Regions from separate parts of the Herbaspirillum sp. B65 genome, predicted to be linked through region 2. Evidence: predicted binding sites of a transcription regulator. Region 2 holds the regulator's gene; the other holds the start of a gene.
The links. Region 2 encodes FliA, which starts transcription of late flagellar genes. Its sites were predicted from a motif close to CTAAAGTTTNNNNNNNNNNNGCCGNTA; they were not measured.

Region 1 (21,091 bases), on a different contig from region 2:
AGCCCTCTTGGGGGTGTCGTCCGTTTTCCTGCTTGCTCATGAAAAGCCTCACGATAAAAGTTCAACCACGAAGACCACTGGCCGGCCCTGCCGTCTGCTGCCGCAGATCCCTCCGTCGGGGCAAGCCACCTGATGGGCCCGGTCACTGTCTCACAACTTGGATACCAGCGCGTGGTGACCGGGGAAATACTGATACGGCACGGGAGCTGCTGCGCCCCCGCCAGTCTTACAGACCGAGCACGCCCGGCAGGCCGGAGATGTCTTTGATCTCGGTGTAGCCGTAGTACGGGGTCGAGGGTTCATGGCCGCGTGCCACGAAGACCTTGTTCTTGATGCCCATGTCGGAAGCCGGCATGAGGTCGTAGCGCAGGCTGGAAGAGACGTGCAGCACATCTTCCGGGTTGCAGTTCAGGTTGTCGAGCATGTATTCGAAGGCACGCAGGCGCGGCTTGTAGGCTTGTGCCTGCTGGGCGGTGAAGACCTTGTGGAAAGGCGCACCCAGCTTCTCGACGTTGTGCATGATCTGGCTGTCGTCGGCGTTGGAGAAGATCACCAGCGGGAATTCCTTGGCTACCTTGGACAGGCCTTCGGGCACGTCGGCGTGCGGACCCCAGGTCGGCACGGCCTTGTAGAAGGCGCCGGTTTCTTCGTCATTGGTCTTGATACCCCAACGTTCACAGGTGCGGGTGATGGCATTCTTGCAGACCTGTTCGTAGGGCTTCCACTGGTCCAATACTTCATCCAAGCGATAGGCCGCGAACTGGCGCAGGAAAAATGGCATATCTTCTGCCGAGACGCGGTCGGCGTAGATCTTCTGCGCGGTTTCCGACATCTGGAAACGGGTCAGGGTGCCGTAGCAGTCGAAGGTGATGAATTTGGGCTTGAAAGTGCTCATGAAAAATCGTCCTGTCTAAAAAATATTCCTGCGTAGGGTTGCGGCGGGTTCGGGTGAATCGGTTCAATGCATGGGAAGGATTACAACATAGCGAAACCTGCGATTTATTCCTTTTTGACCGGGTCACGAAACAGAAATATGTGTTTTCGACGATCCAATCAGCATAGCTTGCCGAGCAGTGCAGCAATACGAACCGCTTGCGCTGCTTTGGGGCATTTTCACCAAGCTGGTGCGGAATTTTTCTGCGCTGCCGGCACATCCCCTGGATGCCAATTGCGCAGGCAGGCCAACACAGGCAATCGCGCACACCCCACAGTGAGTCAGTATGGAGAGCCTGCGGGGGCTGCACCATGCTACCGCCGATAGCGCCCAATTTTGTGCCGAGAACGGGGGGCAGATCGCCATAAGATTGCGAATTGGCGCCATCGAAAACCACCGCGCGATGCCACGCAAGGCGCATCATCGCTGGGGTATATCCGATGCTCCGGCAATGCTGCCCAGCTCCTGGCAGCATCACCGGCATTGCACCTTACCCAGCACTTATACAAGGACAAGGACACGCTTTATGCAAGCTGCAAGCACCCACCCCGCCCCACCCAGCGCCCAGGCCACGTTGCGCCCGATGCGCGAGTCCGACCTGGCCAGTTGCCATGCCTTGAGTCAACACTTGAAATGGCCGCACCGGCTGGTTGACTGGCAATTCCACCATCGCGTCAGCCGCAGCTGGACGGTCGAACTGGAAGAAGCGGATGGCAGCCGCACGGTGGCCGGCAGCGGCATGTTGTGCCCAGCCGGTGCCGATCACGCTGCACTGGGACTGGTCATCATCGCCGATGCGCTGCAGGGCCGCGGCCTGGGCCGCGCCATGATGCAGCAGTTGCTGCGCGATGCCGGCAACCGCAGCGTGCTGCTCAATGCCACCGAAGCAGGTCGCCCGCTCTATGAGAAATTGGGCTTCGTGGTCACCGATACCCTGAGCCAGCACCAGAGCAACAGTGCCAAGGCGCCGCTGACGCTGGCAGCGGGGGTGCAGATCCGACCGCTGCGACAAGAAGAAGTCCCCGCCCTGCTGGCGCTGGACCGCCAGGCCAGCGGCATGGACCGCAGCACCCTGCTGCAGACCCTGCTGCAATTTGCTGAGGTGGCGGTGCTGGAACAGGATGGTCAGGTCAAGGGCGTGGCGATGCTGCGCGAATTCGGTCGCGGTCGCGTGATCGGCCCGGTGATCGCCAGCAATGTGGATGACGCCAAGACGCTCATCGCCTTCTGGGTCAACCAGTATCCCGGCAGCTTCCTGCGCATTGACGTGCCCGGCAGGAGCGGCCTCAAACCCTGGCTGCAGGAGATCGGCCTGGTCTGCGTGGACGACGTGGTGAGCATGTGCCGCGGCACGCCGCCGCAGGCGCACGCGCAATGGCGTACCTATTCCATCATCAACCAGGCGCTGGGCTGAAAGGCGCGCGCCAGACATCATGACTTTTCTCTACAAGGCCGACCCGGTACGTGGCGCCGAATGGGCACAATTGTTTGCCCAGAAGGCGCCCGAACTGCCCTTCCATATCTGGCCGCATGACGGCGATGGCGCCAGCGTGCGCTACCTGGCCGCCTGGACGCCACCGGACGATATCGCGCAGCGCTTCCCCAACCTGGAGATCCTGTTCTCGGTGGGCGCCGGCATCGACCAGTTCGACATGTCGATCCTGCCCCCGGAGTTGCCGGTGGTGCGCATGACCGAGCCGGGCATCGTCGCCGGCATGGTGCAGTACGTCACCCACGCCGTGCTGGGCCTGCATCGCGAGGCCCACCTCTACGCGCGCCAGCAGCGCCAACAGGTGTGGCAAGCCCATCGCGTGCGGCCGGCCTCGGCTTGCCGGGTCGGCGTGCTGGGCCTGGGGATGCTGGGCCGCGCGGTGCTGCAGCAGTTGCAGGGACTGGGCTTTCCCTGCGCCGGCTGGAGCCGTTCGGCGCACCAGTTGGAGGGCATCACCTGCTATAGCGGCAGTGCGGGCTTGCAGGACTTCCTGGCGCGTACCGATGTGCTGGTGTGCCTGCTGCCCTTGACCGATGACACCCGTGGCCTGCTCTGCCGTGAATTGTTTGCGCAATTGCCACGCGGCGCGGCGCTGATCAACGTCGGACGCGGCGGCCACCTGGTCGAGGATGATCTGCTGGCGGCGCTACAGGAAGGACAGTTAAGTGCGGCCGTGCTGGACGTATGCCAGACCGAACCCCTGCCGGCCGGCCATCCATTCTGGAGCCACCCCGACATCGTGCTCACGCCCCACATCGCCAGCATGACCCAGCCCGATGGGGCGGTCGATGCCGTGCTGGAGAACCTGCGCCGTCATCAGGCCGGCCTGCCCTTGCTGGGTCTGATCGACCGCCAGCGCGGGTACTGAAGCCCACCCTGCTGCTCCATGGCAAACAAAATGCCGATTGCCCAGCCAAGAACGGCATCCCATGCCACTTGGCGGGTGCAGTTTGCGCCCCCCGTCTGGCGCAGGCGTTTTATCCTTGATGGTATGGCGCGCTACGTCCTGTGGCGTACCGCCCTGCCCTTTATCCACTTACCTGCCCGATTGCCCCGACCATGAAGCTGGAATCCTACTGGAACGATTCTGCCCCGCTCTACATCTCCCCCTCCCGCGAGCTGCCGGCGCAAGTCGATGTGGCCATCGTCGGTGGCGGTTTCACAGGGCTCTCAGCCGCATTGGCGCTGGCCAAGCGCGGGGCCTCGGTGGTCGTGCTGGAAGCCGGCCCGCACGTGGCGGCCGAAGCCTCGGGGCGCAATGGCGGTCACGTCAACAATGGCCTGGCGGTAGATTATGCAGAGGTGGCCGCCAAGGTCGGTGTGGAGCGCGCACGCGCCTGGTATCACGCCTATGACGATGCGGTCGATACCGTAGCGCGCCTGGTCAAGGAAGAACAGATCGCCTGCGACTTCCTGCGCCATGGCAAGCTCAAGATGGCGACCCGGCCCTACCAGATGGAAGCCCTGCAACGCAGCGCCGAGCGCCTCATCGCCGATGGCGTGGACCGCGACGTGGAAATCCTGGATGCCGCACGCGTGCGTGCCGAGGTGCAAAGCGAACGCTTCCATGGCGGCCTGCTCTACAAGCGCAGCGCACAGATGCACATGGGCCAGTTTGCCTATGGCCTGGCGCTGGCCGCCGAGCGCCATGGTGCGGCCATCCACACCAGCACCGAAGTACGCCGCCTGGAACGCATCGGCCAGACCCACGGCCATCGCGTGCACACCGCGCGCGGCACGGTGCTGGCCAAGCAGGTCTTGCTGGCCACCGGCGCCAGCCGCCACGGCGGCTATGGCAGCTTCGGCTGGCTGCGCCGCCGCATCGTGCCCGTCGGCAGCTTCATCGTGGTGACCGAACCGCTGGGCGCCGAACGCGCCGCCAGCCTGCTGGCCCGGCAGCGCACCTACACCACGGTGGCCAATATCCACCACTATTTCCGCATGACGCCCGATACCCGACTGGTCTTCGGCGGCCGGGCGCGCTTTGCGATTTCCAGCCCGCAGTCCGATGCGGCCAGCGGCGAAATCCTGCGTCAGGGCCTGCATGAGACCTTCCCGCAACTGGGCCAGGTGCGCCTGGATTACTGCTGGGGCGGCCTGGTCGACATGACGCGCGACCGCCTGCCACAGGCCGGCGAACGCGATGGCCTGTACTACTCCATGGGCTATAGCGGCCACGGCACCCAGATGTCGGTACACATGGGCCAGTGCATGGCCCAGGTCATGGCCGGCGATGCACTGGCCAATCCCTGGCGCGAACGCGAGTGGCCGGCCATCCCCGGCCACTTCGGCCCGCCCTGGTTCTTGCCGATGATCGGCCTGTATTACCAGCTCAAGGATAAGCTGGCCTGAATGCTCCTCGTCTCCCGTATTAACTTTTACTGAATGCCCGCCATGAATTCACTCGAACTGCAACGCCCGGACCTGATGCCCGGTACCCAATTGATCGGCGCCCAATGGCGCGCAGCGGCCGATGGTCGCGTGCTGGAAGTGAGCAACCCGGCCACCGGCCAAGTGTTTGCCAGCGTGCCCGATGGCAATGCCGAAGATGCCCGCGCCGCAGTCGATGCGGCCGCGGCCGCCTTCCCGGCCTGGCGCGCTACGCCGGCCAAGCAGCGCGCTACCATCATCAAGCGCTGGAACGATCTGCTGCTGGCGCACCAGGAAGACCTGGGCCGTCTGATCTCGCGCGAACAGGGCAAGCCCCTGGCCGAAGCCAAGGGTGAAGTGGCCTATGCGGCCAGCTACGTGGAATGGTTTGGCGAAGAAGCCACGCGTGCCAATGGCGACATCATCCCGGCCCCGGTCACGGGTCGCCGCATGATGGCGCTGAAGGAACCGGTGGGTGTGGTGGCGGCCATCACGCCGTGGAATTTCCCGGCGGCCATGATCGCCCGCAAGATCGCCCCGGCCCTGGCCGCAGGCTGCACCGTGGTGTGCAAGCCGGCCGAAGATACGCCCCTGACCTCGCTGGCGATCATCCGCCTGGCGCTGGAAGCCGGTGTGCCGGCCGGTGTGATCAACATCGTCACCGCCTCGCGCGAACGTACGCCGGAAGTGGTGGACGTATGGCTGGCCGACTCGCGCGTGCGCAAGATCAGCTTTACCGGCTCCACCGCAGTGGGCAAGCACCTGGCGCGCCACTCTGCCGACACCTTGAAGAAGCTCTCGCTGGAACTGGGTGGCAATGCACCCTTCATCGTGTTCGACGATGCCGACCTGGATGCGGCCATCGATGGCGTGATGGCGGCCAAGTTCCGCAACGGCGGCCAGACCTGCGTGAGCCCCAACCGCATCTACGTGCAAGAGAAGGTCTATGACGCCTTCGTGGCCAAGCTGGGCGCACGCGTGGCCGCGCTCAAGGTCGGCCCCGCCACCGATCCGGCCTCGCAGATCGGCCCCATGATCAATGCCCGCGCCATTGCCAAGATCGACCAGCACGTGCGCGACGCCATCGAACGCGGCGCGCGCGTCATTACCGGCGGTCAACGCCTGCAAGGTCCGGGTTTCGACAGCGACAACTACTTCGCCCCCACGGTGCTGGCCGATGTCACCGGCCAGATGCAATGCAGCTGCGAAGAAACCTTCGGCCCGGTGGCGCCGATCACGCGCTTTGCCACCGAAGAAGAAGTCGTGGCCGCAGCCAATGCCACCCCCTTCGGCCTGGCGGCATATTTCTATTCGACCGACGTGCGTCGCATCCACCGCGTCACCGATGCGCTGGAAAGCGGCATCGTCGGCGTCAACGAAGGTGCGCTGGCCGCCGAAGCGGCGCCCTTCGGCGGCGTCAAGGAATCCGGCTATGGCCGCGAAGGCTCGGTGCATGGCCTGGACGACTACCTGCATACCAAGTACGTCTGCCAGGGTCAGCTCTGAGTCGACTCTCCCTCATTGAACCGAACAGGAGCCCACATGCCTGCGCTGTCCCCCCCTGACTCCCATCCCGGGCAGATCGCCCAGCAGGTCCGCGCGCCCTTGCCGGACCTGCTGTTGCGACCCATGGCAGCCGATGACCTGGGGGCCTGTCACCGGCTCTCGCTGCGTTTCAAGTGGCCGCACCGACTGGAAGACTGGGACTTCCTGCTGCAGATGGGACAAGGCTATCTGCTGGAAGACACCGCCTCGGACGCCCCGCTGCGCATCGTCGGTAGCGTGGTCTGTACCCCCTATGGCGAGCACCATGCGGTCATCGGGATGCTGCTGGTACAGGCCGAGCTGCAACGGCGCGGCCTGGGGCGGCGCCTGATGCAACATGCGGCCAGCCAGGTCAGTGCGCACAGCCTGATGGTCAATGCCACGGCCGCCGGGATGCCCTTGTACAAGCAACTGGGCTTCGTGCAGCAGGATGTGCTGCATCAGTTCCAGGGCGCTTCGGCGCAACCGGTGCTGGTCTCGCTGCCACCGGGCGAACGGGTACGGCCGATGGGCAAGAATGACGTCGCCAGGCTGTTGGAGCTGGATGCGCAAGCCAGCGGCATGGACCGCAGCAAGCTCTTGCTGGCGCTGCTGGAAATCTCCGAAGGGGTGGCGCTGGATCGCGATGGCGAGATGCTCGGCTTCGCCCTGGTGCGTCGCTTCGGCCATGGCCGCGTGATCGGCCCGGTGGTAGCGCCCGACACCGAACGCGCCAAGGGGCTGATCGCACACTGGATCAATACCTATTCGGATTCCTTCATCCGCATCGACGTGTTCGAATCGACCGGCCTGCCAACCTGGCTGGACAAGCTGGGGGTGACCTGCGTGGACCACGTCACGCGCATGTGCAAGGGCACCCCGCCGGTACACAACCCGGACATGCAGTTGTTCTCCATCGTCAATCAGGCGCTGGGCTGAAGACTTGCGGGCGGCTGCCGCAGAAAATGCTATGGCCGCCCGCAAAACCCATGAAGATGCTTTTTCGGCCCTGCATCTTGCGCAGCGCCTGCGATGAGGCCGGCATAGCATAGAACACATGCCGGTTGTGCCACCTGCACTGCCTTGTTCAACGCCATCCTCAGCGAGTCCTCTTCTATGCAAACTTCTTCCCTGGCCGCCCTTGACCGCAGCCACCTGATCCACCCTGTTGCCAGCTTCCGCGAGCATGAAGAACTGGGGCCCATCATCCTCAAGTCCGGCCACGGCGCCTACCTGACCGACCAGCAGGACAAGCAGTTGCTGGATGCCTTCTCGGGCCTGTGGTGCGTCAATACCGGCTATGGACAAGAGAGCGTGATCCGCGCCGCCACCGAGCAGATGCAACGCCTGCCCTATGCCACCGGCTATTTCCACTTCGCCTCGGAGCCGGCCATCCTGCTGGCCAAGAAACTGGTGGACATCAGCCCGGCATCGCTGCAGCACGTCTACTTCACGCTGGGCGGATCGGATGCGGTGGACGCGGCTATCCGCTACATCACGCACTACCACAACTCCATCGGCAAGCCCACCAAGAAGAACTTCATCTCGCTGCAGCGCGGCTATCACGGTTCTTCCTCGGTAGGTGCCGGCCTGACGGCGCTGCCCAATTTCCATTTCCATTTCGACCTGCCGCTGCCGACCCAGCATTACCTGCCCTCGCCCTATCCCTACCGCAGCGAACTGCAGGACGATGCAGCGATCATCGCGGCCTCGGTGCAGGCACTGCGCGCGAAGGTCGCCGAACTGGGCGCCGACAACGTGGCCGCCTTCTTCTGCGAACCGGTCCAGGGCTCGGGCGGTGTGGTGGTGCCGCCCAAGGGCTGGCTCAAGGCCATGCAACTGGCCTGCAATGAACTGGACATCCTGTTCGTGGTGGATGAAGTCATCACCGGCTTCGGTCGCACCGGCCCCATGTTCGCCTGCCTGGACGAAGATGTGCAGCCCGACCTGATGACCATGGCCAAGGGTCTGACGGCCGGCTATGCGCCCATGGGTGCGGTGATGATGTCGGACCGCGTCTACCAGGGCATCGCCGATGGCGCGCCGATGAGCACGGTGGTGGGCCACGGCCAGACCTACTCGGCCCATCCGGTCAGTGCCGCGGTGGCGCTGGAAGTGCTGCGCCTGTACGAAGAAGGCGGCCTGCTGGAAAACGGTCGGCGCCTGGAGCCGGTGTTTGCCGGCGGCCTGCGCGCGCTGCTGGATCATCCGCTGGTGGGCGACGCCCGCAGCCGTGGCCTGTTGGGCGCGCTGGAACTGGTGGCCGACAAGACCACCAAGGCGCGCTTTGCACCCGAGCTCAAGCTGCATGAGCGCATCTTCCAGGTGGCCTATCGCCACGGCCTGATCTTCCGTGCCTTTGGCGATAACATCCTGGGCTTTGCGCCGGCGCTGTGCTACACCGAGCAAGACTTTGCCCTGATGTTTGCGCGCCTGCGCGCCATCCTCGACGAAGTGCTGGCCCAGCCCGACGTGCGCCAGGCCGTCAAATAAGACGCCTGAATGCGAGTGAAGCCCCTGACCGGATGCAGCAATACGGGCTTAAGGGGTTAAAATGCCCTGCAACAACCGGCCTGCCTGTGCTGTGGACGCCATCCCAGCAAGTCAGGCCGGTGCTGTCGAATAACCCGAGGCAAGATGATGACTAATGGCGCGTTGAAACTGGACCGGATCGATCTGAGGATTTTGTGTCACCTGCAGCAGAATAGCCGCATTACCAATGTGATCCTGGCCGATGCCGTGGGCCTGTCGCCCAGTCCCTGCCTGATCCGCGTCAAGCGCCTGGAAAAAGCCGGCTACATCAGCGGCTATGGCGCCTACATCCGGCTGGAAAAACTGGCCGATGTGCAGATCGTGTTTACCGAAGTGACGCTGTCGGACCATCGCCGCGAAGACTTTGCCAAGTTCGAGTCCTATATCCGCAACGTCGATGAAATCATCGAATGCCACCTGGTCAGCGGTGGCTATGATTACCTGCTCAAGTTCATGACCCGTAGCGTGGTGCATTACCAGAGCGTGATCGAGTCGCTGCTGGAACAGAACCTGCGCATCGAGAAGTATTTCAGCTACATCGTCATCAAGTCGCCCTTCGTCAAGCATCACTATCCTTTGGAAAAGTTCATACAGAGCTAAACCGGCTGGCAGGCACCGGCCTGCCATCGGTATTTCCGGGCATGACGTGAAGTTTTGTACACTTTTCGCTTTATTTCTTGCCTGCCGGGTGCTCTGCGCCCCCTCCCTCCATCGCGCTACCGGCCTTTGCTGACGGGCTCGCGCGCCCAATCTCCATCGAATCTCCATCAAAACTGCAGACAAAAGTCATTTTTTGTCAGCAAACTCACCCTTTACTTTTGTAAAGAGCTGCCGTTAACCTTCGGGAATCTGACGCTTCGTCAGATTCTTAAAATACAAGAAAAGCTCATCATTGTTCAGGGGTCATTCATGGCAACTTCTACCGGTACCATCTCGACATCGGCCGGTCCGCTCGATGTATCGACGCTGGTCAACCAGCTTATCGCCGTCGAAAGCAAGTCCAAGCTCACACCGCTGAAGACCAAGGAGAGCGGCTTCAACACGCTCATCTCGGCCTATGGGTCGTTGAAGAACGCCCTGTCGAGCTACCAGACCGCCTTGAAGGCGATGACCGCGGCCAGCTTCAGCGCGCAGAAGAGCACGTTGACCAACGCCGGCACCGGCAGCAACCTGACCACCGATCCCTTCACGGCCGACGCCAACAGCGACGACTCGACCAAGGCGCTGGCGCAAAAGCTGCAGTCGCGTGGCTATTCCAGCAACACCACCTTCAGTTCGGGCGACACGATTGCCATCAAGATCGGCACCAACCAGCCCACCTTCATTACCCTCAAGGCCGATGCCACGATGGCCGGGCTGCGCGATACGATCAATGCCTCCAAGGCGGGCGTGACGGCTTCCATCACTACCGATGCCAATGGCGACCACCTGGTGCTGGAGTCCAATAGCACCGGCACGGCCAATACCATCAAGGTCAGCGCCAACAACAGTATGTCGGACCTGAGCTACGATCCCAGCGTGGCCGGCTCGACCACCCAGATCCAGGCGCCGCGCGATGCCACCAAGGCTGCCGCCGGCAAGTACAGCATCGGGGTGAGCCAGTTGGCGCAGGCGGTCAAGGTCAGCTCGGCCGCCATCGCCCCCGGCAGCACCTTCGACAATGGGGTGCTGGCCATCAAGACCGGCAACGGCTCGACCGTGCTGATCCAGCCCAAGACCAATTCCCTGGCCGGCGTGCGCGATGCGATCAATGCCAGTGAAGCCGGCGTAAATGCCTCCATCGTCAGCGATGGCACCAACGATCACCTGGTATTGACTGCCAAAGACACTGGCGCAGCCAACAACCTGCGGGTCAGCGGCACGGGCAATTTCTCGGTGTTCAACTTCGACCCCAGCGGCACGGTGACCAGCACCGGCGTCGATACCAATAAGACCTACAGCAACGGCAACCTGGCCCTGCAGGTGGGCAACAAGTCCTTTACCATCACCCCTACCGACCTCGATGGCAGCGGCGCCATCGGCCTCAATGACGTGATGAAGGCCATCAACAACGCCAACACGGGCGTGACCGCCAGCATCAGCAACGATGGCAGCAAGGACCATCTGGTGCTCACTCCCACCGGCACCGACGCCATCCAGTTGACCGGCAACAACGACTATGCCGATCTGGTGGGCAGCAGCATGGGGCAACTGGCCAAGGCGCAGGATGCCAAGCTGACCATCGATGGCGTGGCCGTGACCAGCACCAGCAACAAGGTCAGCAATGCCATCTCGGGCGTGACCCTGAACCTGAGCAAGGTCACCACCTCGGCCGACAATTTCACGCTGGCCATCACCAATGACACCAGCGGCGTGTCCACTGCGGCCAACAACTTCGTGAGCGCCTACAACACGCTGGCCAAGGCGGTGGCCGGCCTGACCAAGCAGACCCCATCCACCACCAAGGGCCAGGCCAGCACCGGTTCGCCGCTGGCGGCCGAATCCTCGGTGTTGAGCATGATGAACCAGATCCGCAGCACCATGCTGGGCGCACTGGGCGATGATGGCGGCACCAACCTGTCGCAGGTCGGCATTTCCTTCCAGAAGGATGGCACGCTGGCGCTGGACGCCAGCAAGCTGACCACCGCGGCGGGCAAGGACTTCGAAGGGGTCAGCAAGCTCTTCACTGGCAGCGGCGGCGTGGTGCCCAAGCTGCAGAAGCTGATGGACTCGATCCTGGGCGACAACGGCACGCTGGCCACCAAGACCAAGGGGCTGCAGGACAGCCTCAAGATCGTGACCGACCAGCAGACCGCTGCCAATACGCGCCTGCAGAACCTGAAGGATGCCTATACCAACCAGTTCAACCGCCTCAACGTCACCCTGGCCACCATGCAATCGCGCCAGAGCTATCTGACGCAGCAGTTGAGCAAGTTGTCCAAGTCGTCCTGATCGTCACTGCGTCGGGAGCAAAAGGCCAACAGGCCGCAGCGGAGAAGTCCGCTGCGGCCTGTTGCTTTTCCTGTGTGTCGTTATACTGGCCCCTGCCTCACTCACAAAACAAGCATGTCCTCATGCGTAACGCCAAGGGAGACGCAGTGAACGCACTCAACCATCTGGAAGACTTCCACCCCGGCCAGGTGTTCCGCTCGCCGGGCACAATCACCGTGGAGGCCGACGCCATCAAGCAATTCGCCGCCCAGTTCGATCCCCAGCCCTTCCATCTGGATGAGCAGGCGGCCCAGCAGAGCTTCTTCCGGGGACTGGCCGCCAGCGGCTGGCATACCGCCGCGCTGACCATGCGCCTGCTGGTCGATACCCTGCATATCCAGGGCGGGCTGATCGGTGCCGGCTTCGATGAATTCCGCTGGCCGCGTCCGACCCGGCCCGGTGACGTATTACGGCTGGAAGCCGAGGTGCTGGCCATCCAGACCTCGCAATCCAAACCCAAGCAAGGCTTCCTCAACCACCGCGTGACGACCTATAACCAGCACGATGAGCCGGTGCTGATCATGACCGGCAACCTGCTGGTGCCGCGTCGCCCCCAGGGCTGAACGCGGCCCACAGCGCGCTCAGGCGGCGTCCGGCTGTTGCGCCGGATGCGCCTGCTGGAAGGCCGGCAAGGCATTGCAGGCGGCGTCGATGGCGCATAGCGTGGGGTATGGCGCCATGTCCACCTCGAAGCGGCGGGCATTGAAGATCTGCGGCACCAGGAAGCAATCGGCCATGGTCGGGGCATCGCCCACACAGAAATGACCGCGCGTGGTGTCAGCGGCCAGCTGCTGCTCCAGCGCGCTAAAGCCGAGCTTGATCCAGTGCTGGATCCACGCGGTTTTCTGGGCTTCGTCCACCGCCAGTTGGTGCTTCAGGTAACGCAGCACGCGCAGGTTGTTCAGCGGATGGATTTCGCAGGCAATGGCCAGGGCCAGTTCGCGGATGTGGGCACGCTGAAAGGCGTCGCCCGGCAGCAGCGCAGGCGCCGGATAGCGCTCTTCCAGGTATTCCAGCATGGCCATCGATTGCGTGAGCAAGCGCCCTTGATCAGCCAGCACCGGCACCAGGGCGTGCGGATTGACTTGCGTGAAGGCCGGCAGCAATTGCTCGCCGCCCTGGTTCAACAGGTGCACCGCGGCCGTCTCGTAGGCCACGCCCTTCAGATTCAGGGCGATACGCACCCGGTAGGAGGCCGAGCTGCGGAAATAGCTGTACAGGGTAGTCATGCGCGTGCTTCCTCAATCCAGGTGGCGTGCGGGCAGCACGGTGCCGGCCGCTTCGCCAAAGCCGATGATGGGTCGGCCTGCGCGACGTGCCGCCGCGCGCAGGATGATGGTGTCGCCATCCTCCAGGAACACGCGCTGCTGGCCATTGGCCAGGGTCAGTGGCGCCTTGCCGCCGGTGCTCAGTTCCAATAGCGATCCTGCTTCTTCGGGCTGGGGACCGGACAGCGTCCCCGTGCCCAGAAAGTCGCCCGGACGCAGGTTGCAGCCATTGACGGTGTGATGCGTGACCAGTTGCGCCACGCTCCAGTAGGCATCGCGATAGTTGCCCAGCGACAGCCGCTGCGGCGCAGTGCCGGCTTCACGCATGGCCGCGGTCTGGATCAGCACTTCCAGTTCGATATCCAAGGCGCCGCTCTCGCGCAGGGTCGGCGCATCCAGGTAGGGCAAGGGTTGCGGATCGCCGGCCGGGCGGGTCCAGCCGCAGCGGTAGGGCGCCAGCGCTTCGAGCGTGACGATCCAGGGCGAGATGGTGGAGGCGAAGCTCTTGGACAGGAAGGGCCCCAGCGGCTGGTATTCCAAAGCCTGCACATCGCGTGCCGACCAGTCATTCAACAGGCACAGGCCGAACACCTTGTCCTCGGCCTGGCTCATCGGTACCGGCTCACCCAGGGCATTGCCTGTGCCGATGAAGATACCCATTTCCAATTCGTAATCCAGCCGCTTGCAGGGACCGAAGCTGGGGCTATCGGCATCGGGCGCCTTGGTCTGGCCCACCGGGCGGCGGAACTGCTGGCCAGAGATGGCGATGGAGGAGGCGCGGCCGTGATAGCCGATGGGTACCCACTTGTAGTTGGGCAACAGTGGATTGTCAGGACGGAACAGCTTGCCCACCGTGGTGGCGTGATGGATCGAGGTGTAGAAGTCGGTGTAGTCGCCGATGGCCGCCGGCACGTCGTACTCGGCCTGGGCTTGCGGCACCAGGCAGGCAGCCAGTTCGGTCTGGTGCGGCGAGCCGCTGCGCAGCAGGCGCGACAGCGCCAGCCGCAGGGCCGACCAGGCTGCCGTATCCAGGGCCATCAGCGCATTGAGGGTGCTGCCGCTGCAAGCTGCATGGGCGGCGGCGCGGGTGGCTTCGTCGTAGCCGGAGAAGGCACCGGCGGCCTGGGCCGCGGGCAGGTCCAGGATCTGGTTGCCGATGGCCACGCCAGCCCGGAAGTTTTCTTCACTGCCAGTGCGGCGAAACACGCCGTAAGGCAGATTCTGGAGCGGAAAAGGACAGTTTTCCGCATTGGCACTCTCTACCCAGCTACGCAGCTCGGTGTCGTGGGTTTCGTTCAGTTTCAGGCTAGGCAGGCTCATGCGCGCTCCGGGTTGAAGTTCTTCTGGATGCCCAGCCAGCAGTCCTGGTAATCACGCTGCAAGGTCGGCGTGTCCAGGGTATGGCGGGTCGGGCAAAGGATGTTGCGGGTCTCGAACATGAAGGCCATGGTGTGGTCCACCTTGTTCGGCTGGGTGGTATCGATGCGGCTGGCTTTCTCGAAGGTGGTCGCATCCGGTCCATGGCCGCTCATGCAATTATGCAGGCTGCCGCCACCGGGCACAAAGCCGCCGCCTTCCTTGGCGTCGTATTGCCCGGTAATCAGACCCATGTATTCGCTGGCCACGTTGCGGTGGAACCAGGGCGGGCGGAAGGTGTGTTCGGCGGCCAGCCAGCGCGGCGGGAAGATCACGAAGTCGATGCTGTCCACCCCGGGGGTGTCGCTCTGCGATTGCAGCACCAGGAAGATCGACGGGTCGGGATGGTCGTAGCTGATCGAGCCGATGGTGTTGAAGTGACGCAGGTCGTACTTGTAGGGCGCGTAGTTGCCGTGCCAGGCCACCACGTCCAGCGGCGAATGACCGATGCGGGCCTGCCACAGGTTGCCGCCGAACTTGGCGATCAACTGGAAGTCGCCTTCGCGGTCTTCGTACCAGGCGTGCGGGGTGGCGAAATCACGCGGATTGGCCAAGCCGTTGGAGCCCAGCGGGCCGAGATCGGGCAGGCGCAGCAGCGCGCCGAAGTTCTCGCAGATGTAGCCGCGTGCCTCACCATCCGGCAGGCGCACCTGGAAACGCACGCCGCGCGGGATGACGGCGATTTCCTGCGGTTCGATATCGAGCACGCCCATCTCGGTGCGCAATTGCAGGCGCCCCAGTTGCGGCACGATCAGCCACTCGCCATCGGCCGAATAGAAGAAGCGATCAGTCATCGAACAATTGGCCGCGTACAGGTGGATGGCGCAGCCGCTCTGCGCCTGCGGCGAGCCATTGCCGGCCACGGTGACCAGGCCTTCGATGAAATCGGTGGGGACCGTGGGCATGGGCTGCGGATCCCAGCGCAACTGGTTGGGCGGCGCTGCCACGTCGTCGAAGTGGCTCACCAGCAGGCCGCGCGGCATCGCCTCGAAGGGATGATGCACGGCTGCCGGCCGGATGCGATACAACCAGGAGCGGCGATTGTGGCCACGCGGGGCGGTGAAGGCGGTGCCGGAAATCTGTTCGGCATACAAGCCGTAGGCCACCTGCTGCGGCGAATTCTGGTGCGCCGGCAAGGCGCCCGGCAGCGCTTCGGTGGCGAACTCATTGCCGAAGCCGGATTGGTAGCCGCGGGTATGCACGTGATGGCTGACGGCAGAATCGGTGACGGTATTCATGCAGAAACTCCTTGGGAACGACGATGCAAGCGCGTGATGGTCAGCGCTGAAATGAGGGCCGGGACGGCGGCGGCGATGAACAGCGATCCATTGCTCCACTGCAAGGCGATCAATTGACCACCGATGACCGGCCCCACCACCGAACCGATGCGGCCGATGCCCAGCGCCCAGCCGATGCCGGTGGAGCGCAGCGTGGTCGGATAGAAGGTACCGGCCAGCGCATTGACGGCCGGCTGGCCGCCGACGATGCAAAAACCGGCCACGATCACCGCCACGAACAGCAGTTCCGGGATCGCAGCCACCTTGCCGATCAGAGCAATGGAAAGGCAGGCCAGCAGGAAGCACACACCCAGCACGCGGGTAAAGCCGAAGCGATGGATGAAGCGGCCCAGGGACAAGGTACCGATCACGCCGCCCACTTGCAGCGAGGTAGCGATCAGTACCGCCGTGCGGGTGGAATAGCCGGCGTCATGGATCAGCGTGGGCAGCCAGTTGGAGAGGAAATACAGGTTGATCAGGTTCATGAAGCTGATGACCCACAGCAGCACGGTCACCCCGGCGCGGCCATCGCGAAACAGGGCGGCCACCGGCATCCCTTCGGCCTTGGTTTCCTTGACCACGATGTCGCTCTTGTCATCGATGACGATGGCCGGATCGAGCTTGCGCAACCAGCGTGCCACCTGGGCGCGCGGGCGGCGATGCAACACCAGGAACTGGATCGATTCGGGCAGCCAGACCAGCATGGCCAGGCCCAGCACCAGCGGCACCGCGCCACCGACCCAGAACACCGAATGCCAGCCGTGGTGCGGGATCAGCGCGGCACTGACGAAGCCACCGGCAGCAGCCCCCACGGTAAAGCCGCAGGACACCAGCATCATGCGGGTCACGCGTGAAGACGAAGGACTGAACTCCCCCACCAGCGCCATCGCATTGGGCATGATGCTGCCCAGCCCGAAGCCGGTGATGAAGCGCACCACCAGCAGTTGATCCAGGCTGCTCACCAGGGGCGTGGCCAACATGCAAACGGCAAAGAAGAGCGTGGACACGATCAGGACCGGGCGCCGGCCATAGCGATCCCCCACCGGGGTCAGCACCAGCGAACCCAGCAACATGCCCAACAGGCCGGCACCGAACACCGGTCCCAGGCTGGCCTTGCTCACGCCCCAGTCGGCGATGATGGCCGGGGCCACGTAGCCCATGGCCTGCACGTCGAAACCATCGATGATCAGGCACAGGCCGCACAGCAGCAACAGGCTGAACTGGAAAGCGCCAAACCGGCCCTGCTCCACCACCTGGTCCACATGGACCGTGGGGAGAGCGCCACTTGCGTGGATACTCATGTCTTGCTCCTCGTCTGTCTTTACATTGTTTTAGTTTTTTGTCTGCCCTCTGCGCGCCGATGCGGCTGAAAATGGCAGTTTGCGCAGTCTGCGTGGCCGTCTGTGCGGGGCGGGCCGCGTGGCTCTTGCTGGTATGACTGGCGACGTCACTGTAGTGCAATCGCCCATCTTTTACGATATAAATACGAAAATACGATCCATTCATTTCATGAATATTGCAGCGCACGCAAGCCCACTGCCGAGCTGCCCCGACCATGGCCCTCATCGAACCGCGCGATATCGACCTCAACCTGCTGGTGGTCTTCCAGGAAGTCTTCCAGGAACGCCAGATTTCCTCCGTGGCGCGCCGGCTGGGCCTGTCGCAGCCAGCGGTGAGCAATGCCCTGGCCCGACTGCGGCGCAGCTTCGGCGATGAGCTCTTTGTGCGCACCGCCCAGGGGATGCAGCCCACGCCCTTTGCCGAGCACCTGGCCGAGCCGGTGGCTGCGGCGCTGCAACAGGTGGCACGCGCTCTCAATCTACAGGAAGGCTTCGCGCCGCAGGACAGCGAGCGACGTTTTACCATCGCCATGACCGATGTCGGCGAGGTCTATTTCATGCCGCGCCTGATCGAGGCTTGCGCCTGCGTGGCGCCCGGGGTGAGCCTCTCCACGGTGCGGGCCGGCAACATCGACCTCAAGAGCGAGATGGAAGCCGGACGGGTGGACCTGGCCATCGGCGCCTTCGACAATCTCTCGGAAGCACTCTACCAGCGACGGCTGTTCCGCCAGGAATACGTGAGCATGTTTCGCCTCGGCCATGCGCTGGACAAGCGCGGCGAGGTGAGCTTGAAGGAGTTTCTTGCCGCCGAGCACCTGATGGTGTCGTCGCAGGAAAGTCCCTACGACCGCATCAACCAGAACCTGGAAAAAGCCGGCATCCTGCCCAGCGTGCGCTTTCGTGTGCCGCACTTCACGGCCGTGCCCTACATCGTCAGCAGCACCGCGCTGGTAGTGACGGTGCCGCGCAAGCTGGCCGAGAGCGCCGCCGCCCCCTTCGGACTGCGCTACATCAAACCGCCGCTACGCCTGCCGGCCCTGCAGACCAACATGTTCTGGCATCGCCGCTACAATCAGGACGAAGGCAATGTCTGGCTGCGCAACCTGATTTCCGAGCATTTCGCTGAATGAACCGATAAGAACGGGCCTGCAAGGCCAAGGGAGGAGAGGCATGAACATCTACCGCGACTATGACCGCGAGGCATTGGACCGGCAATACAACGTGCGCCTGGGCATCAGCGATTTCCAGGCCTACTTCGACCGCTTCGCTAGCGAAGGCCAGGCTGCGCGCCAGGCACATCCGCACTTGGCGGACGTCCCCTATGGCGAGGACACACTGCAGACCCTGGATTTCTTCCCTGGTCGCAGCAATGGACGACCGCTGCTGGTCTTCATTCACGGCGGCTACTGGCGTTCGCTGGACAAGCACCAGTTCAGCCAGGTGGCGCTGCCCTACCTGGCGCAGGACATCAACGTAGCCCTCATCAATTACCGCCTGGCGCCGCAGGTCAGGATGGGCGACATCGCCGCCGACTGCGGCCGTGCGCTACGCCTGTTATACGCCAAGGCGGCGGCGCTGCGCTTCGACCCGGACGCCATCTGGCTCATGGGCCACTCGGCCGGCGCCCATCTGGCGGCCCTGATCGCCTCGCTGGGCGCAGCACCGGTGCGGGGCCTGTGCGGCATCAGCGGCATCTACGACCTGGAACCGGTGCGCCTGTCCTACCTCAACGAAGTGCTGCACCTGTCGCCCTCGGACGCCCTGCAAGCCAGCCCGCAATTGCTGGCCCTGCCCAATGGCGTGCAGGCGCTGCTGTGCGCCGGAGGTCAGGAATCCGCAGAATTCCAGCGCCAGCGCGACCTCTATGCGGCCACGCTGCGCCAGTCCGGTCATGCAGTGGAAGTGGTGCCGCTGCCGCAGGCGCATCATCTGGACGTGGTGGATGTGGCTGCGGATGCGCACAGCGTACTGACGCGCACGATGGTGAAGATGATGCTGGGGCCTGTTTACATTTAATCTGCGAGTGCGATTAAGTGCGAACAGGCCCTAGGCTGATCGCCATCAGGACAGCAATGTCGAAACAAACCTTTAAGTCTCACCCAAACTTATACGGCGCCTCTGACAGAAACGCGTCTGGTTCCGTTACCTTGCTTGACTCTCCGGTTGCTGGTTCGAGGCTTTTCCGCAAGAGCGATACTGGAGCGCCGCACCGTCACCGGTTCCGGCGTCAGGTCGAAAGTCTTGTTTCCAGGGAAGGTGGCAGTCAATACCAACTGCCCGCCCAGTCCGCGTACAAAGTCCATCACACTACTGACCAACAAATCATCGCGGCTTTCCATCTTGGAGATGGCCGCTTGCTGCACCTGCAGATTTTCCGCCAGACTCGCCTGCGTGATGTGCAGACTCTTCCGAAGCGCTTGCAATTTGATACTGGTCTGCAGTGAGTCGCTTCTAGCCTGTGCCTGTATTTGCGCTTCCGGGCGCATGGCCGCGCGCAATTCGCTAAACTTTTTTGCCATTTCCGCCTGCCTCCTTTGTCAATATCTTGAGATGGAGCTCGTACAGTTTGTCCGCTAACGGCACATATGTCTCATACCAATGCTTATTGCCTGTCTTCGCATCGCACTTCCATATTCCCCCCAAGGAATATTCCGTTAAAAGAATCATTGTCTGCACCCGAGCAAATCTTGGACGTGACCTGCACCTGATTGGGGGGCAAGAGTAGCAAGCTCGGAGGAACCAAAATCTTGCCATAAAGAAATTTCCACCGAAAATTGAAGCCTTTCGGACCAGACCATGCGAGTGACTTCACCCCCCAAGATATCAATAAGAATCATTTTCATTTGATCTATAATACCGGGCTGACCCACCCAGCCCGCGCTGGCGGTCATTGACACGCCGGCCGCTCCCCTGCGGCACGGCAGACAAGATCAACAAGGCGCCCCCGCGCCCGCCGCCCTACTGATACATGTTCAAGAAAATCTGGTTCCAGTTGCACTGGTTCATCGGCATCACTGCCGGCACCCTGTTGATGACCATCGGCGTGACCGGCGCCATGCTGGCTTTCCGCGAGGAAATCCTGGAAACCCTGAACCCCGGCGTGATGCACGTGCAGCTGCGCCAGCAGGCCACGCTCACGCCGCAGCAGATCCTGGATGGCTTGCGCCAGGCAAGGCCCGAGCAACGTGTGACCAACATGCTGCTGTCCTCGGAATCGGGGGCCGCGGTGCGCGTGATATTTGCGCCGCCAGCGGGCGTACGTCGGGGCGAGATACGTTATGTCGATCCCTATACCGGCGCACTGCTGCCGCCGCTAAAGGGGGCCGCGTTCTTTGAATTCACCGAAAGCTTCCACCGCTGGCTGCTGCTGCCCACCGAGATCGGCAAGATCGTACTGGGTACGCTGGCGCTGTCGCTGCTGATGCTGGCGCTGTCGGGTCTGTACCTGCGCTGGCCGCGCCGGCCCTGGTCGCTGCGCGCCTGGCTGCGGCTGGACTGGCAGTTGCAGGGGCGCTCCTTCTTGTGGAACCTGCATTCGGTCATCGGCACCTGGTTGCTGGTGATCTACGTGCTGTTGGCCACTACCGGCGCCTACTGGGCGCTGGACTGGTTCAAGGATGGCCTCAACACGCTGGCCGGCGAGAGCCGCCGAGCGCCCATGCAGCGCGACGCCGGCAAGAAGAAAGAGGCAGCACATGTCGCCGTACCGCTGGAGCTGACCCAGGCCTGGAATAGTTTCCTGGCGCTGGCCCCGGACTATCAGAACGCCCAGTTGCGCCTGCCCGAGCAGGGTTCGCAACCGCTACAGATCTTCTTCCTCGACCACGATGCGCCGCATGAGCGGGCGCGCAACCGTATGGTGGTGCTGCCGCAAACCGGCGAGGTCAAGCAGCTGGAGCGCTACGAAGACAAAAGCCGTGGCGGCAAGCTGCTCACGGCCATCTATCCGCTGCACATGGGAACCTACT
Region 2 (8,555 bases):
CGAAACGGCTCCCTTCGAATTCCAGGAGGGGGAGTTCCGGGGGTCATCGGTCCCACCGCCATGTCCATGAATGACAAAGGACTGCGTGAGGTGAGCTTTGGCTAGTTACGACATCGATCAGGCAACAGGTCTGCGGCGGATGCTGGAGCGTCCGGTACCCAGGCTGTTTACCTTCTTCTCGGTGCTGGGCGAAGAAGAGAAAAGCGCCATGCTCATCAATCTGGCAGCCTCGCTGGCGCAGGCCAAGCACAGCGTGCTGGTGGTGGATGGCGACGTTGCCAGTACTGGACTCTTGACCCGCATCGGCCTGCGCCACGACGTGGCCACGCTGCAGGAAGTCGCCCGCATGGAGCGTACTCTGGTCGAAGCCACACGGCGCTTGCCGGAGGGTTTTTCGATGGCGCGCATCGCCCGGCGCAGCGTGCCCCAGGCCACTGACCCGGATGCCGGGCGCCTGGCCGAGATCTTCGACAGCCTTATCGAACAGGCTGAAATCACGCTGGTCAATGGCGTGCTGGCGCGCGATGAATCGCTGCCGGTACCGACCATGGAAATGGGCGAGATCGTGATTCAGGTCTCGACTACGGCCTCTTCGATCAAGGCCGCCTATGTCTTGTTGAAGAGCTTGAGCGACCGTATCGGCCGTCGTCCCTTCAGCCTCATCGTCAATGACGCCACCGAGGCCGAAGCGCGTACTGTCTATGCCAACATGGCCCAGGCGGCCAGCCGCTATCTGGCGGCGCAGTTGAATTTCCTCGGGTCCATCCCGGCCGACGACCATATACGCCGGGCTACCGGTCAGGGCCGGGCAGTGATGGATGTGTTCCCCTTCGCCGGGGCGGCACTGGCTTTCCAGCGTCTGTCCAAGCGATTCACGGCGGGTGCTGACAGCGCTCGCAGCACTTACGGCATGGCTACCGACGGTGCCAGCCTGGGAGCGTGACGTGCATGTATAACGTCAAGGGAAAGAAGGGCAAGAACGACGTCCTGGAGCAACATGCGCCGCTGGTCAAGAAACTGGCGCATCAGCTCAAGGCCAAGTTGCCCCCTAGCGTGGAGGTGGACGACCTGATCCAGGCCGGCATGATGGGCTTGCTCGACGCCGTCAACCGCTACGAGGAAACCCATGGCGCGCAGTTCGAGACCTATGCCGTACAGCGCATCCGGGGCGCCATGCTGGATGAACTGCGCAGCAGCGACTGGCTGCCGCGCAGCATCCGCCAGAATGCCCGCAAGGTGGAGGAAGCCATGCAGGCGCTGTTGCAGCAACTGGGGCGCCAGCCGCAGGAAGCGGAAGTGGCGCAGCACATGAAGATCAGCCTGGTCGAGTATCAATCGCTGCTGACCGAATGCGGTGGCCACCAGTTGATCTACTACGAAGACTTCCACGACGATGAGGGCGGTCATGAGCACTTCCTGGACCGCTACCAGACGGGCGAAGCCGATGACGACCCGCTGCAGAGCCTGATCAATGGCGGCTTTCGCGACGCCGTGGTCGATTCCATCAAGGCCTTGCCCGAGCGCGAGCAGATCTTGATGGCCTTGTACTACGAGCAGGAAATGAACCTCAAGGAAATCGGCGCCGTCATGGGGGTGTCCGAGTCGCGCGTATGCCAGTTGCATAGCCAGGCGATTTCGCGGATGCGCACCTATCTGCGCGAGCATTCCTGGAGTGGGGTGGCCTGAGGCGCGACACGCTCCATGCTGCCAAAGTGCGGCGTCAAAAACGACAAAGCCCGGCACTGCCGGGCTTTTTGCATGATGCGGGAGAGTACAGCTATCAGACCACGCCCAGCCTGCGGCCAGAGGACTTGATGCTGCTCTGGCCATCCGGTCCATAGAAGTTGCCGGCGCTGGTCTTGCCTTGCAGGATGGTCAAGGCGCTCTGGTTGATGGAGAGCTTCTTGCCGATCAGCAAGCCATTGACGCGGTTCAATTCCTTGGCGTCCTGCGCCAGTTCGAACATGCTGGCCCAGACATCCTTGTCGGTCTCGTCGCCTTGTTCATTCATCCATTTCTGCATCCCGGCTTCGTCTTCGCTGTAGCCAAGCTGGCCCAGCAGGAGATGACGGTTACCGGCCAGGGTGGACATTTCGGCAACAATGCTGGCTTTTTCGGAGATGATGTCGGTCAAGCCTTCCGCCGTGGCTTCCGCCAGCAAGGCCTGCTCCTGACGCAGTTTTTCCACCAGGCGGGACAGGGCGGCTTGTTCCAATTGCAACTTGCTGGCCGGATTCATGCGAAAGATCCTGTGATCGAACGATGGACGATCAGGCCTGGCGGGCGCTGATCAGGGTCTTGACGGTATCGATGAGGCCATTGGCGACTTTTTCCGGATCGATCTGGAAGGTGCCGTTGGCAATGGCGGCCTTGATCTCGGCCACTTTCTTGGCGTCGAAGCTGCTGCTGTTGCTGTTGACCTTGGTCTCCAGCGCCTGGTAGGTGCTGGACAGGCGCACGCTGTCCGAAGCGGCTGCGGCAGCCGGCGCGCCATTGCCGCTGGCAGCGCCGGCCTGGGCGTTGTTGCGGGTCTGGGTCTGCGTCTGCTCGGTGTTGAGGGCAGCGGATTTGAGGGCGTCGTTAACGTTCACGGCAGTAGTCCTTGTAGGGTGGGGGCGCTTTGCACCCGCCTGTCGTATGGATTATCGACCAATTCTGAGCAAACTTTAACATCCTGGGCCGCAAAATGAAGAAATGCCGGAAATTTTCTTCACATCTTCCCTGGTAGGCCGTTCGGGAGTGGCTCCGTACCGCCCGGCCCGGAAAATTACTTCATATCAATGGCCAAGCGGCATCAGCCAGCTCAATAATTGATTTCCAGGATCCCGCCAGCCTTGGCAATGCCGCTGACCACCTGGCCGGCCGCCGTGCGGGCCTGGGCCATCTGGCCCTCGTTGGCATTGGTCAGGGCGCGTGCCTCGGTAGAAATCTGGAAGCCCGGACCATTGGAGACGACCCGTACCGCCTGGCCTTGCTGCACCACCCGTTGGTTGCGGATGGCATCCATGCGCAGCGGGGTGCCGGCGCGCAGGGACATGTTGGCCACGCGCCCGATGACCTGCGACTCTTCGGTCAGCACACCGCTGGGCAGGGCTGACATGTCGCCGCGGATACGGGTGATGTCGCTGGCGCTGATGGTCTGGCCTTGGGCCAGGGGCACGGCCGCCACCAAGTAGTCCGAGATCACTTGTACATTGGCGCGCAGGTAAATGGTCCAAGGCGAAGGGGCGATGCACTTGACGCCCACCGTGGTGCGCCCGAACAGGCGTCCGCCATTGGGCATGAAGGCTTGCGGTTCCAGGCAACTGGCCAGGGTCAGACGCGGATCGGCGGGATCGATGGTGACGGTGACGCTGCCGGGCAAGCCGGAAGTCTGGCTTTTCAGGAATTGCTCGGCAACCTGTTGCACGACTTGCAAGTCCTGCTTTTGCGGGGTGTTGGGGTCGTTTTGCGCCAGGGCAGGCGCGAACTGGCCCAGGCTGCCGCACAGCAGGAGCAGGGCGGCCAGGGTGGGGCGCAGGGCGCGGAGAAGGTGTTTCATTTTGTGCAACTTGCCGGTGAGGGCACAGCGAATCTTGGCAGCCATGTTACTTCGCGCGCGCGAGGTCAAAAGCGCAAACAGGGGAGGCTTTTCTCTCTTTATCGCCCCTTAGGTTGCGCAGGGCAAACGTATGATCAAGCCTACGTAATTCCATCATCGGCGCAGTGCGCGACCTGCCCAGGCAGGGGCGGTGCGGCGCCGGTTTTTCCGGAGGACCTGATGGTCTCTAAGCTCGACGACTACTTCCGTTTTAACGAGATGGCGCTGAACCTGCGGGCCCAGCGCCAGCAGGTGCTGGCATCCAATATCGCCAACGCGGATACGCCCAACTACAAGGCGCGTGACGTCAATTTTGCCGATGCGCTCAAGAACGCGCTGGACAACAAGACCAGCGCCATGCCGCCGCTGCAACTGGAGCGTACCTCGGCGGCCCACGTGGCCGGCACTGCGCCCGACAACGGTCCGGGCAGCATCGGCGGTACTGCCTTGCAGTACCGCACGCCGGCACAGGGCAGTGTGGACGGCAACACGGTCGATCTGGATGTGGAACGCAATGAATTCGTCGACAACGGTATTCGCTATGAAGCCGGCGTCACCGCCGTGAACGGCCAGATCAAGGCCATGATGAACGCCATCCAACCGGGTTGATAAACCATGTCCCTTTCCAATATCTTCAATGTGGCCGGTTCGGCCATGAGCGCCCAGGCTCAACGTCTTAATGCCACGGCCAGCAACATCGCCAACGCCGACAGCGCCACCAGCCCCGACGGTACGCCCTACAAGGCCAAGCAGGTGGTGTTCCAGGCCATTCCGGTGGGTGACGTCAAGGATAGCGGCGTGAAGGTGGCCGCCGTGGTCGAGGACCAGGCACCGCCCAAGCTGGTCTACGACCCCAAGCACCCGCTGGCCGATGGCAATGGCTATGTGGCCATGCCCAACGTCAATCCGGTCGAGGAAATGGTCAACATGATCTCGGCTTCCCGTTCCTACCAGACCAACGTGGAAACGATGAATACGGCCAAGGCCATGCTGGTCAAGACCCTTACCATCGGACAATAAACAGGATTCCCACCATGGCCATCGTCTCCAATGACCTGCTCAGCGCAATGAACGGTGCGAGCAGCACTTCCAGTACCAGCAGTTCTTCCAGCCTCGACAACAACAGCCCGGATGCGATCCAGAACCGCTTCCTGACGCTGCTGATTGCGCAGATGAAGAACCAGGATCCCAGCAACCCGATGGACAACTCGCAACTGACCAGCCAGATGGCCCAGTTGTCGACGGTCTCGGGCATCAGCCAGTTGAACAACTCGCTGTCCACGCTGATGAGCAGCATCAATTCCTCGCAAGCGCTGTCCACGGCCAACATGATCGGCCACAGCGTGCTGGCACCGGGCAACAACATCCAGTTGATGACCGATACCAGCAAGGATGCCAACGGCAACGACGTCACCAGCCAGAAGGCGGTGCTGGGTGTGAACCTGTCCGGCACGGCGTCTTCGGTGATCGTCACCATCAAGGACGCCACCGGCGCCGTGGTGCACACCACCGATCTCGGTACCCAGGCAGCAGGTGCCGTCCCGGTGATCTGGGACGGCAGCAACGACTCGGGTGGCAAGGCTCCCGATGGCAAGTACACCTTCACCGTCAGCGCCTCCAACAATGGCACCGCAGTGGCGGCCACGGCGCTGTCTTTCGGCACCGTCTCCAGCGTCTCGACGGCCGCGGACGGCGTCAAGCTCAATGTCACCAACGTCGGCACCATCAAGCCGACCGACGTGGTGCAGATTCTTTAATCGTTATTACCGACATCTGTCGCAACAAGGGGGTATCTCATGAGTTTTCAACAAGGCCTGAGCGGGCTCAACGGTGCAGCCAAGAGCCTGGACGTCATCGGTAATAACGTGGCCAACGCCAGCACGGTGGGTTTCAAGCAGTCGCAGACCCAGTTTGCCGACATGTACGCCAATTCCATGAACCGTTCCGGCAACTCGCCGGTGGGCATCGGTGTGACCGTGGCCGATGTGTCGCAACAATTCACTCAAGGCAATATCACCTCGTCCAATAACCCGCTGGATATCGCCATCAATGGTGACGGTTTCTTCCAGGTGTCGTCTTCCCTGACCAACCAATCGCCGATGTATGGCCGCAATGGCCAGTTCCAGCTGGACAAGAACGGCTACATCGTCAATCCCAGCATGAATGGCGCCTACCTGATGGGCTGGGCTGCCGGCGCCTCGGGCGGTGACCCGGTGGCGCTGCAGATCGATACCTCCTCGATTCCTGCCACCACCACCACCACCATCAATACCAAGGTCAATCTGGATTCGCGCTCGCCCAATATTCCGACCACCACGGTCTTCAACGCCAACGATCCGACCACCTATACCAATTCGACCGGCGTCACGATTTACGACAGCCTGGGCAATCCCTATAGCGTGCAGACCTACTACGTCAAGAACCCGCCCAATACGGCGGTGACCCCACCCACCACGACCTGGGACGTGTACGCCAAGGTCGGCAGCAACACCCTGGTGACTACCTCGGGCGGCACCACGCCGCTGAAGCTGGGTTCGATGACCTTCAATTCGACCGGTGCGCTGGTCAGTGGTGGCTCCATGACCATCGACCTCACCTCGACTGGCCCCAATGCCAACATTGCAGCCGGTGGCGGCAACTTCGCCAGCACCATCGCTTTGAACTATGCCGGTACGACCCAGACCGGTTCGGCCTTCGTGAACCTGGCTCAGAACCAGAACGGTATGCCCCCGGGCACGCTGTCGAGTTTCTCGATCGACAAGGATGGCACCATCGTTGGTTCTAACAGCAACCAGCAGACCAAGAACCTGGGCAACGTGGTGCTGGTCAACTTCGCCAATCCCAACGGCCTGCAGCCACTTGGCAACAACCTGTACCAGGCTACCGGTGCGGCTGGCAGTCCGCTGGTGGGTAAGCCTAGCACCGGTACCTTTGGTACCCTGCAGGCGCGTGCGGTGGAAGACTCCAACGTCGACCTGACTGCCGAGCTGGTCAACATGATCGTGGCCCAGCGCGTCTACCAGGCCAACTCGCAGACCATCAAGGTGCAGGACACCGTGCTGCAGACTCTGGTCAGCCTGCGCTGATAGCAGTCGCATGTAGCAAGGCTGCCGGCGTCGCCGGTGGCCGGTTTCAATCGGTGGCGCCGGGGGTTGGCGCCACATCAAAGGGGTTTTATGGATCGTCTGGTCTATACAGCGATGTCGGGCGCCAAGCACACGCTTGAGCAACAAGCCAGCGCCAGCAACAATCTGGCTAATGCTACGACTACGGGTTTTCGCGCCCAATTGAATACCTTCCGTTCGGCGCCGGTAGTGGGGGAAGGCTTGCCGACGCGTGCCTTCGTGGTCGATTCCACAGCGGGTAGCGATTTTTCCCAGGGGCCGATCCAGGATACCGGGCGCGCACTGGACGTGGCGGTGCAGGGCCGTGGCTGGATCGCGGTGCAGACCGCCGATGGCGGCGAAGCCTACACCCGCAACGGCAGCTTCAAGATCAACGAGAACGGCATCCTGCAGACTCAGAACGGCCAGTCCGTGCAGGGCGACGGTGGCCCGATTACCATTCCGCCCGACACCACGGTGGCCATTGCGGCCGATGGCACGGTGTCGTCGATTCCGACCAACGGCATTCCCAACGCGGTCAACGTGCTGGGTCGCATCAAGCTGGTCAACCCGGATGAGAAAAACCTGCAGCGCGGTGACGATGGCCTGTTTCGCACCATCACCGGTGCGGCCCAGCCCGACGCCAATGTTCGCCTGGCCAGCGGGGCGCTGGAAGGCAGTAACGTCAACGTGGTGGAGGCGATGGTTAACATGATCAACCTGTCGCGCCAGTTCGAGATGAACATGAAGGTGATCCAGACTGCCGAAGGCGATGCGTCCAAGGCGACGTCGATCCTGTCGCTGTCCTGATGCTGCCCAAGCACTTGCTCACGCACCTGAACAACCGATGCACCCGCAGCGCAAGCGCTGATTACCGGAGAAACAAATGATTCGTTCCCTGTGGATTTCCAAGACCGGCCTGGATGCGCAACAGACGCAACTGGACGTGATCTCCAACAACCTGGCCAACGTCAGCACCAACGGTTTCAAGCGTTCGCGCGCCGTCTTCGAAGACCTGCTGTACCAGACCGTGCGCCAACCCGGCGCCCAGTCCTCGCAGCAGACGCAATTGCCCTCGGGCCTGCAGATCGGTACCGGCGTGCGCCCGGTGGCGACCGAACGCATCTTCACCCAAGGCAACGTCAACCAGACCAACAATGACAAGGATCTGGCGATCCAGGGCAATGGTTTCTTCCAGATCCTGCTGCCGGACGGCACCACCGCCTATACCCGCGACGGTTCCTTCCAGACCGACAACCAGGGCCAACTGGTGACCTCCAGCGGCTACACCTTGCAGCCGCCGATCACCGTGCCGCTCAATACCACCAAACTGAGTGTGGGCCGTGATGGTACGGTCTCGATCATGCAGGCGGGATCGACTGCCACCACCCAGATCGGTACGATCCAGGTCGCTACCTTCATCAACCCGGCTGGCCTGGAAAGCCGTGGCGAAAACCTGTACGTGGAAACCGCCGCCTCCGGCACACCCAACCCCAACACCCCGGGCACCAACGGTGCCGGCGCGCTGTGGCAGGGTTACGTGGAAACCTCCAACGTCAACGTGGTGGAAGAACTGGTCAACATGATCCAGACCCAGCGCGCCTACGAAATCAACAGCAAGGCCATCACCACTTCCGACCAGATGCTGGCCAAGATTTCGCAGCTGTAAGGCAGTAGCGCCTTGGCGCGATAGCAGCACAGGCAGCAGGGCAGGGATGTGGTTTCATGAACCAAGGTAGTGGGTAGCAGAGAAAGGACGAGGCAGAGATGAAGAACACGCTGAAATTGGCCACCATCGCGGGGGTATTGGCTGTCACCGGTTGCACCACCGTGCCCGACAGCATCGTGACCGGTCCCAAGACGGCGCGTCC

Region 1: the regulator FliA is predicted to act here: its motif matches at 9,663-9,689, upstream of fliD (flagellar filament capping protein FliD).

The regions. Positions count from the first base shown of each region.
Region 1 covers NZ_BADI01000775.1:14,077-35,167, reverse strand. Annotated here, with positions in the region: gene I5W_RS18450 (ABC transporter substrate-binding protein) at 1-40, opposite strand, end outside; gene I5W_RS18445 (haloacid dehalogenase type II) at 227-895, opposite strand; gene I5W_RS18440 (GNAT family N-acetyltransferase) at 1,461-2,348, shown strand; gene I5W_RS18435 (2-hydroxyacid dehydrogenase) at 2,368-3,294, shown strand; gene I5W_RS18430 (NAD(P)/FAD-dependent oxidoreductase) at 3,486-4,778, shown strand; gene I5W_RS18425 (NAD-dependent succinate-semialdehyde dehydrogenase) at 4,821-6,302, shown strand; gene I5W_RS18420 (GNAT family N-acetyltransferase) at 6,339-7,259, shown strand; gene I5W_RS18415 (aspartate aminotransferase family protein) at 7,437-8,813, shown strand; gene I5W_RS18410 (Lrp/AsnC family transcriptional regulator) at 8,958-9,452, shown strand; gene fliD (flagellar filament capping protein FliD) at 9,762-11,783, shown strand; gene I5W_RS18400 (MaoC family dehydratase) at 11,930-12,385, shown strand; gene maiA (maleylacetoacetate isomerase) at 12,404-13,051, opposite strand; gene fahA (fumarylacetoacetase) at 13,064-14,410, opposite strand; gene hmgA (homogentisate 1,2-dioxygenase) at 14,407-15,744, opposite strand; gene I5W_RS18380 (MFS transporter) at 15,741-17,084, opposite strand; gene I5W_RS18375 (LysR family transcriptional regulator) at 17,339-18,253, shown strand; gene I5W_RS18370 (alpha/beta hydrolase) at 18,294-19,139, shown strand; gene I5W_RS18365 (XRE family transcriptional regulator) at 19,229-19,642, opposite strand; gene I5W_RS31470 (hypothetical protein) at 19,787-20,014, opposite strand; gene I5W_RS18360 (PepSY domain-containing protein) at 20,092-21,091, shown strand, end outside.
Region 2 covers NZ_BADI01000457.1:956-9,510, reverse strand. Annotated here, with positions in the region: partial or broken gene I5W_RS11010 (flagellar biosynthesis protein FlhF) at 1-105, shown strand, start outside; gene I5W_RS11005 (MinD/ParA family ATP-binding protein) at 140-943, shown strand; gene I5W_RS11000 (RNA polymerase sigma factor FliA) at 949-1,686, shown strand; gene I5W_RS10995 (flagella synthesis protein FlgN) at 1,781-2,239, opposite strand; gene flgM (flagellar biosynthesis anti-sigma factor FlgM) at 2,271-2,591, opposite strand; gene flgA (flagellar basal body P-ring formation chaperone FlgA) at 2,804-3,541, opposite strand; gene flgB (flagellar basal body rod protein FlgB) at 3,761-4,189, shown strand; gene flgC (flagellar basal body rod protein FlgC) at 4,196-4,600, shown strand; gene I5W_RS10970 (flagellar hook assembly protein FlgD) at 4,615-5,337, shown strand; gene flgE (flagellar hook protein FlgE) at 5,377-6,666, shown strand; gene flgF (flagellar basal-body rod protein FlgF) at 6,757-7,494, shown strand; gene flgG (flagellar basal-body rod protein FlgG) at 7,571-8,353, shown strand; gene I5W_RS10950 (flagellar basal body L-ring protein FlgH) at 8,452-8,555, shown strand, end outside.